One region of the Alteromonas sp. ABV4_150 genome, then DNA from elsewhere that is predicted to be linked to it. Evidence: predicted binding sites of a transcription regulator. Region 1 holds the regulator's gene; the other holds the start of a gene.

Region 1 (4,610 bases):
CAAAGAACCAAAAAATGTGCTGGAACATAACTGGGTCGCCGCCACCTGCAGCATCAAAGAAACTCGTTCCGAAGAACTTATCCGTTAATACCATGGTTACCGCACCGGCAAGTACGGGCATAACGGCAATAAGCAAGAATGCGGTGATAAGCCACGTCCACACAAATAGCGGCATTTTCATCCAGGTCATACCCGGCGCACGCATATTGAAAATAGTCACAATCACGTTAATCGCGCCCATAATGGAGGAAATACCCATAATGTGAACCGAGAACACGAACAGCGCGGTGGAATCGCCACTATAGGTTGTTGAAAGCGGCGCGTAGAAAGTCCACCCGAAGGCAGGGCCACCACCTTCCATAAATAGCGAGCTAAGCAGAATTAAAAAAGCGCCAGGTAAAATCCAGAAGCTCCAGTTATTCATCCGCGGCAACGCCATATCTGGAGCCCCAATCATCATCGGGATAAGCCAGTTTGCTAGCCCCGTAAAAGCGGGCATTACGGCACCAAAAACCATGATAAGCCCATGCACCGTAGTCATTTGATTAAAGAAATTTGGTTCAACAATTTGTAGGCCGGGCTGAAACAATTCAGCGCGGATCACCATGGCCATTGCACCGCCAACTAAAAACATAATAAAGGCAAACCACAGGTAGAGTGTGCCAATGTCTTTGTGATTAGTAGTAAACAGCCAGCGCGTTATTCCTTTGGGAATATGATCGTGGTGCTCATGGTCATCATGTAGGTGACCACTGTGAGGCGCAGAGGTATCTGGCGAAATAACTTCAGTTGCTTTGCTCATTTTTCTGCTCCTAGTTTCCGTTTGCCACTGCATTGACGTCTTTGGCCTGAACCATATCGCCCGTGTTATTACCCCACGCATTGCGTTCGTAAGTGACTACCGCTGCAATTTCTTTAAGGCTAAGCATTTTGCTAAACGCCTGCATAGCCGTACCCGACTTACCATGTAGGACAATGTCGATGTGACCTTGTTGATCTTCTAACGCCATCTTGCTGCCTTTAAGTGCTGGGAATACACCTGGTAAGCCCTCACCATTTGGCATATGACAGGCTGCACACGTAGCGTTATAAACGCGCTCGCCTTCTTTCATTAATTCGTCCATAGACATATTCATAGAAAGTAGACGCTGCTCTTCTTCTTTGGCTTGACGAACAATTTCTTCTTGTTCGCCCATCCATTTATCAAACTCAGCGGGTTCTTTAGCGATAACCACGACTGGCATGTAACCATGGTCTTTTCCGCATAGCTCAGCGCATTGCCCCCGATAAATGCCTGGCTCGTTGACCTTAGCCCAAGACTCGTTAATAAAGCCGGGGTTGGCATCTTTTTTCACAGCAAAGTCAGGTACCCACCAAGAGTGAATAACGTCATCTGAAGTGATAAGAAAGCGTACTTTTTTTCCAGTAGGGATAACCAATGGGCGGTCAACTTCCAACAGGTAGTTATCTGTTTTTTGAAACTTGTTCTCTATTTGCTCGCGTTGAGTAGCAAGCAGAGAATAAAACTCTACGTCGCTGTCCATATACTTGTAGTGCCACTTCCACTGTGAGCCTGTTACTAGCACAGTCATATCTGGCTCAGATGTGTCTTCCATTGCAATAAGGGTGTTCGCCGCAGGCACAGCCATAAAGATTAGAATAAGAAAAGGAACAACGGTCCACGCAATTTCAACCTTCACGTTTTCGTGAAAGTTAGCCGGCTTAGCACCACGAGACTTCCGATGCAGATACATTGAGGCAAACATAACCCCAAACACTACAACCGCAATCCCTACGCATATAAAGAACATCAGCATATGCAGGTCGTAAACCTGCCCGCTGATGTCGGTGGCACCGCGTCTTAGATTAAGTGAAGAAGCCTCTTCACTGACTTCTTGGGCAAGAAGCAAAGGAGAAAAAAGCAAAAACGGTATAGTTGAACACCATTTTGCGAAAACGGTCGTTAGTTGTTTCACTCAGCACCTCCGTAATAGCAAGACCAAAAACGCTGATATTTTTGCGCGATGCCCTACCAAATGGTTTGCGAACGATTGACCCATAACCTCAACTTGTAAAACAAATTTAGAGCCATTGTTATTATTTTGTTAATCTTTGTCTAAGAATTGCGCAATAATTCCGTGCCGTCTAGTCTTTTCTGTTAAAAATTTAACGAAATGTTCAATTTTTAATCATTTGCAATGGCAGCCTAACGTTACGTTTTGAATAAAGGAGTAAATTGGTAGCTGTTGAGACGGGGTAAAATCAAACGCGCATTTTGAACAACGCATGTGAGTTTACGAGCAATCATTTGAGCGAAAAATCAACGAGTAACGCGCTATCGATATTTATTTTCAAACAAATTTTCAAACAAATTTTCAAATAATGAATGCATACCTAAAAATTCATTCATAGGCAGAATGGCTTTTGCGTGCTGCTTAATATTTATACTTGAGGTCATGATTATACGAGGTATTGCGCGCTGCTAACTTGAGAAAACTAGCATAAATATGGCAACAAAAGGCATTAAAAAAGCGGCTAGGGCGCCGCTTTTCGCTGAAGATGTTAAAACCTTACATCCAGTCGGCGTTTCTTATGACACCCACGGCAATACCTTCTATAGCAAAAGGCTCGCTTGCAAGATCTACTTTAATTGGCGAAAACTCTTCATTTTCGGCATGGAGTAACACTTCACGACCGCGTTTCTCTAAACGCTTAACCGTAACGTCTTCATCCACCCGCGCCACAACGACCTGACCATTGTGGACATCAGTCGTGCGATGCACCGCGAGGAGATCACCATCTAAGATACCGATGTCCTTCATACTCATGCCGTTTACGCGAAGCAAAAAGTCTGCCTGAGGCTGAAACAAAGCAGGATCGACTTTGTAGTGCGATTCTACATGTTCTTGCGCCAAAATTGGCTCACCAGCCGCTACGCGCCCGATTAGAGGCAAACCTTCTTCTTCTGGTGCTGTATCCTCAAGGGGGATATTGAGCTTAATACCACGGGAGGTACCAGGTAAAATTTCAATTACGCCCTTACGCGCCAATGCTTTCAAATGTTCTTCTGCTGCATTGGCAGAACGAAAACCAAGTTGACGAGCAATTTCCGCACGTGTAGGCGGCATTCCCGTTTCTTGCATGGTTGTTTTAATAAGTTCTAAAACTTCAGTTTGTCGAGCTGTGAGTGGGCGCATAAAAGACCTGTCTGTTCATACAGTTCCTGTAAGTATATACACCTAAAAACAAATAACAAGCACTTGCCGCGTCTTTTGCTACACGCATGAGTCTGCGACAAGTGCAGTATCCTTATTTTGCCAGAAGGGCCATGTCCGAGTTACCTATTTGTAGCTCCAACTCTCCATCGCTGTTTTGGCGGGTACGCATACCATCAACGTTTTGCAGCCCCAATAATGGACTGTGCCATACCGTATGCCCTTTATTATCAATCTCAACTACTTGGTACCCGATGCTGTCATAGTAATCATACGAATAGTCGTAATCATCTGGCTGATGGATGGCGAGGATCGACTGGTTAGACGATGTCGTTGGTATAGCTGCTATCTTCTGAGGGTAAAAAGACAGCGCTATAGTCTCTTTCAATGCTAACGCTTCGCTTGTCACGTCATACACATTGATAGTTGAATAATCTCTATCCAGACACACAAACTCAAGGTCACTATCGCTATCAAAATTTACTGTGAGCAGTTGATCGCAAGTAGTTTCCAACTCATTTAACTCAACGAACTCACCGTCCTGCATTTTATAGAGCTTGAACGAACGATACCCCCCGACAGCAAAATAATGCACTCCATTACTTTCTGAAACAGCCAGCGCGTTGATTGAAAAGTCGTTGTTTATCGCGTCAATTAGCACCTGATTTTCAATATCAAACGCTTTAAGTCGATCGTTTTCCACGACAACTGCATCAGCGTAACTGTCGTTATTCACATCTAGTGCTTCAATAAATGATATTTGACTGTTGTGATTTTGACTCAGTGTCCACTGAACAGAATTATCCGAAAGTCTCACCACATTGAACGACGAATTATAGTCCAGCGCCCCTATTAATAACTCACCCACACCGTCATTATTGTAATCTGTAACGACCGGCTTGCTGTAGTTATAGGCGTCTTCACCAACTTCGCCACTTATCGCAAACTCATCGTCTTTGTTTACTGATAGAATTTGAATAGATGAATCGTAATTGCTTGTGTCACTGACAAAGACAGCTCTTTCGTCATTGTCACCGTAGTGAGCCCAGCCTGCAGCGTGATATGTATAAGCGCGCGGCGCACTTTCAATATCTGTCAATGCGTACTCACCGCTAGCGTTCTGCTGTGCGACTAAAACTTGGTTGTCACCAGTCCAAATGATATCGGGCACATTGTCGTTATCTAAATCATCGATAAGAAGTGACATAGCACTGTACGTGTTGTGAGCGATAGCCCACTGCTCAGAAATTTGACCCGCATCGAATACAAAGCCTTTCACCTGTCCCCACTGACATTCGGATACCACCACGAGCCCTTTAGCAGCGGAGCTTTCATTGGTGTAGGCTATATCGCAAATGTCTGGATGTTCCAGCGTGGCTAAACTGTTTTTCGATA
Region 2 (4,610 bases), 250 kb from region 1:
ACATTTTGTTTAAATACCGTTTAAAAAACGTTATTTATCGCAGATGAGTGGACCTCAAAAATACGCCATTTGTCGGCCCTGGACATATTTACTTACACCCATCGTTAATTAGGCGTCGCGACGTCAAGTGAGGGTACGGATATTTTAAACTCGCCCTTCGGGAAGGTCTGGCAAGCTTCACTCTGGGAATTTAAAAAGCAACGGTCATTCCTGCATTCCCATGCTTTGCTAGGAAACTTACCAGCGCCTTCTGGGTGGGAAATCATCTATGCGGATTGGTATTGATCTTTAAGTATCGAACAAAAATTTAGAGCAAAAAAAAGCCGCTCTAGGAGCGGCTTTCTTCAAATACGTCAGCGATTACGCTTCAGCAATGATGATCACTTTGATTGAAGTGATAACGTCAGAGTGAAGTTGTAAGTCGATGTCATACTCACCAGTCTCACGAAGAGTACCAGTAGGTAGTTTAACTTCTGCTTTTTGTACTTCAACGCCAGCTGCAGTGATTGCATCAGCGATGTCACGAGTACCAACAGAACCAAACAGTTTACCTTCGTCACCAGCAGGAGCTGCGATTGTAACTTCAGCAAGCTCAGCAATTTTCTCACCGCGTGCGTTAGCAGCAGCTAGTTGCTCAGCAATTTTCGCTTCAAGTTCAGCACGACGTGCTTCGAACTTTTCAACGTTGTCTTTAGTTGCAGGAACCGCTTTACCCTGTGGGAAAAGGAAGTTACGAGCGTAACCAGACTTAACAGTCACTTGGTCGCCCAGGCCGCCAAGGTTGGCGATTTTATCTAGTAGGATGATATTCATCTTAGCTAACCCTTATATTCGCCAAATTACTTGTGTGAATCAGTGTACGGAAGCAACGCAAGGAAACGTGCGCGCTTGATCGCAGAAGACAGCTGACGCTGATATTTTGCGCTTGTACCAGTAATACGGCTAGGGACAATTTTACCGCTCTCAGTGATGTAGTTCTTAAGAGTAGCGATATCTTTGTAATCAATCTCAGTCACACCTTCTGCAGTGAAACGGCAGAACTTACGACGTCTGAAAAAACGAGCCATGGGTGATCTCCTTAAGCGTTGTCTTCAGTGGTTTCAGTTTTCTTTTCCGCGCGATCTTGGCGAGGAGCAGAATCGTCACGACGCTCACGACGAGGCTCTTCTTTCATCATTGGAGAAGGCTCAGTCACAGCAGTCTTAGTGCGCATAACCATGTTACGTAGGATCACGTCGTTGAAACGGAAAGCATTTTCCAATTCATCAACAGCTTCTGCAGACGCTTCAGCATTGATTAGTACGTAGTGGGCTTTGTGCAGCTTTTCAATTGGGTAAGCCAGTTGACGACGGCCCCAATCTTCTAAACGATGAATCTGACCACCGTCTTGCTTTAGGATTGTGGTATAACGCTCGATCATACCAGGTACTTGTTCACTCTGATCAGGGTGAACCATAAATACGATTTCGTAATGACGCATTATAGCTCCTTACGGTTGTAGCCTCGACAGTACAGCCGACTGTATGGAGACAAGGAACGAATTGGGGTGGCTGTAAGGGCGCGCATTATACGCAGCAGTTGCTAATTGCACAAGCATTAATCATCTTTAAAACGGCTTACTACTCTTCTCTCGCCGACCAAATTCAAACATTTAATCAAAAGACTGTTTATTTATACAGTAAATTATTGTACAGTTTTTGTGTCTTTAATAAACAGGGGACCTACCATGGCCATTACCACACAGTATGTTGTTACGCACAAAGGGGTAGAAAAATTGGTAACTACCGACAAAAAAGAAGCTGATCAGTATGACAAAATGCTTGATGCGGCAGATAACCTTGCTGACTACATTCATGCGAAGGGCATTAAGCTAGACGATAGCGTAGTGGAAGAGCTCACCATTATGTTGTCTAAAAACAAAGATAAAATCAGTAAGATTTTCAAAGGCGCTACCGCAGAAAGCGTATTAGAAGATGAAAGCGCAGAAGTGGTAAAGCTACAAGCTAACGGCTGATAATTTAGGCGCGCTTCTTCTTTGCGTCGTTATGATGAACAATTAATAAGAGCAATTGCCGCTTTAGGCTGATGAGATCTGATAGCATAGCTATACGCAAAAATGTTATTTGATAACATTACCTCAACGCGGCAATGTGTTTTCTCTGGTTTTTAACTGGGTGAACAGACGTGTCGCTTTTGCTAATGTGAACATAAGACGTAAATACAGGTCGGGCTTAGCGTGAATACCATCAATAAAAACAATAGCACTTCCCCCCAGCGCAACGCAGTGATTGAAGAGTGCAACACAGCGATTGAAGTTAGCAATTTACAGTTTTCGTACACCAAAGAAAGTGCCCCCATCATTGACATTAAAGCGTGGCAAGTTTCGCAGGGTGAACACGTTTTTCTTTCAGGGCCTTCGGGTAGCGGAAAGAGCACATTACTCAATTTGCTCTGCGGAACGTTGGTACCCACCCAAGGTGACATAACTTTGTTATCGCAGCCATTCTCTTCCTTATCAAACCGCCAGCGAGATAAGTTTAGAGCACGCAATATCGGCGTTGTTTTTCAACAGTTTAATCTAATTCCCTACCTTTCTGTGGCACAGAACATTAACGCCGCAGTATATTTTGCGAATAAAAAAATAAGCAAAACGGCTGAAGATGCGAAAGCTTCTTCATTTACTCGACAAGCTACAGCTTTCTTCTCACGTACTGCATGCTAAAGCTGATGCCTTGAGTATTGGTCAACAGCAGCGTGTAGCAATAGCCCGAGCACTCATTAATGACCCAGAGTTATTGATTGTCGATGAGCCAACTTCGGCGTTAGATAGCGACGCGCGAGATAGCTTTATGTCGCTGTTAAAAGATGTAGCAGGTGAGAGCACCATGATTTTCGTTAGTCATGATAAAGCAATGGAGAGCTACTTTGACCGTCATTGTAGTATGAGTGAATTGAGCCCAAGTACAAACCATGCAGTGTCTTCACTCGGTGGCATCGAACAAGCACAGGAGCGTGCGTAATGCTAAGTACCATTGCTATTGAAAGCTTAAAGCGCAGGAAAACAACGGCAATCCTCACACTTTTAAGCATTACCATCAGCATTAGTTTACTTTTGTGCGTGGACATTATTCGCACCCAAGTCAAAACCAGTTTTACGCGCACCGTTTCCGGTGTTGATCTTATTGTTGGCGCACCAAGTGGACAGCTTAATTTACTCCTGTCGTCAGTGTTTAATATAGGCACTCCCACTAAAGGTATTGAATATAAAAGTATTGCGGCGCTTCAATCTAACAAGCAGGTATCGTGGCTTATCCCACTATCTTTGGGTGATACCCACAGGGGTTTTAGAGTAGTAGGTACGACCAACAGCTTTTTCGACCACTTTAAATACGGGGACATGCAGTCACTACAGCTATCTGATGGAGCGACATTTACACAGCCGCTATCTACGGTAATTGGTGCTGATATAGCCGAATCATTGGGATATAAAGTAGGCGATAAGATTATTATTTCTCACGGCTTAGGCAGTGTTTCATTCAATAATCATGACGATCACCCTTTTACTATTTCCGGAATCTTAGATAAAACAGGCACCCCCGTGGATAAGGCTGTTTATGTCACTCTGCAGGGCCTTGAAGAGGCCCACACAGGGCCCAAGCATTCACCCACCTCGATGTTAGGCCGTAAATCGAGTAATAAAACCATCGAAGACGAGCATGAGCACGAGCACGAGCACGAGCACGAGCACGAGCACGAGCACGAGCACGGTGAGCATACCGGTAAGCATGAGACTTACAACAGCGAAGCCTTTACGCCTGAGTCAGTATCTGTTGTGATGCTTGGGCTAAAACATCGCGTTACAGCGCTACAGCTGCAGTATCAAATCAACCAAAGTAAAAAAGAGCCGCTTATGGCGATACTACCGGGCATGGCGCTCGCTGAGCTTTGGCAAATTATGGGAAATGTTGAGTCTCTATTACTTGGTCTATCTGGCCTTATTGTTATATGCGCTCTAATTGGACTGGCCACCATGCTGCTTGCAACTATGCGTGAGCGTTACCAAGAAATAGCTGTTTTACGCACTATTGGTGCCGGGCCATTTACTCTACTACTGCTAATTCAAATTGAAGCTATGCTGCTTTCCATTTTGAGTGCCGCGCTAAGTTTAGGCTTAGTTGCCGGATTAATGAGTGTACTAAAGCCTTGGTTAAGCAGCACTTATGGACTGTTTTTAAGTAGCGCTCTGTTTGGGCAAAGCAGCGTTATTATCATTTTACTTATATTAGGGTGCACCTATTTAGTGTCGCTGTTCCCGGCTGTTGCAGCCTATAAACGCGGTCTGCATGCTGGACTGAATACAAACTAGACAAAACCAACGCGTAGGAGAGTGTTACTCTCCTACACGCTTGTTTGTGCTAAAACGCAAAATAAGTTCATGTACCTGATTCACCGTGGCGCGCAAATCGTTGCTGGCCGCGAGCGATGCCTCAGAGGAACGCTGGGTTTCAGATGCGCCATCAGCCACTTCTACTAACTGTTGATTAATATGTTCCGCAACCGTGCTTTGTTCTTCTACAGCTGAAGACATTTCCACAGTAGCATCCGCGATA

What was found. The regulator LexA, encoded in region 1, represses DNA repair genes until DNA is damaged. The targets are predictions, from matches to a motif close to TACTGTATNNNNATACAGTA.
Region 2: the regulator LexA is predicted to act here: its motif matches at 1,662-1,681, upstream of ACYX4M_RS08545 (YebG family protein).

The regions. Positions count from the first base shown of each region.
Region 1 covers NZ_CM149971.1:1,705,708-1,710,317, reverse strand. Annotated here, with positions in the region: gene ctaD (cytochrome c oxidase subunit I) at 1-802, opposite strand, end outside; gene coxB (cytochrome c oxidase subunit II) at 813-1,976, opposite strand; gene lexA (transcriptional repressor LexA) at 2,571-3,197, opposite strand; gene ACYX4M_RS07445 (hypothetical protein) at 3,310-4,610, opposite strand, start outside.
Region 2 covers NZ_CM149971.1:1,953,855-1,958,464, reverse strand. Annotated here, with positions in the region: gene rplI (50S ribosomal protein L9) at 361-813, opposite strand; gene rpsR (30S ribosomal protein S18) at 840-1,067, opposite strand; gene rpsF (30S ribosomal protein S6) at 1,079-1,480, opposite strand; gene ACYX4M_RS08545 (YebG family protein) at 1,727-2,014, shown strand; partial or broken gene ACYX4M_RS08540 (ABC transporter ATP-binding protein) at 2,237-3,020, shown strand; gene ACYX4M_RS08535 (ABC transporter permease) at 3,020-4,366, shown strand; gene ACYX4M_RS08530 (methyl-accepting chemotaxis protein) at 4,391-4,610, opposite strand, start outside.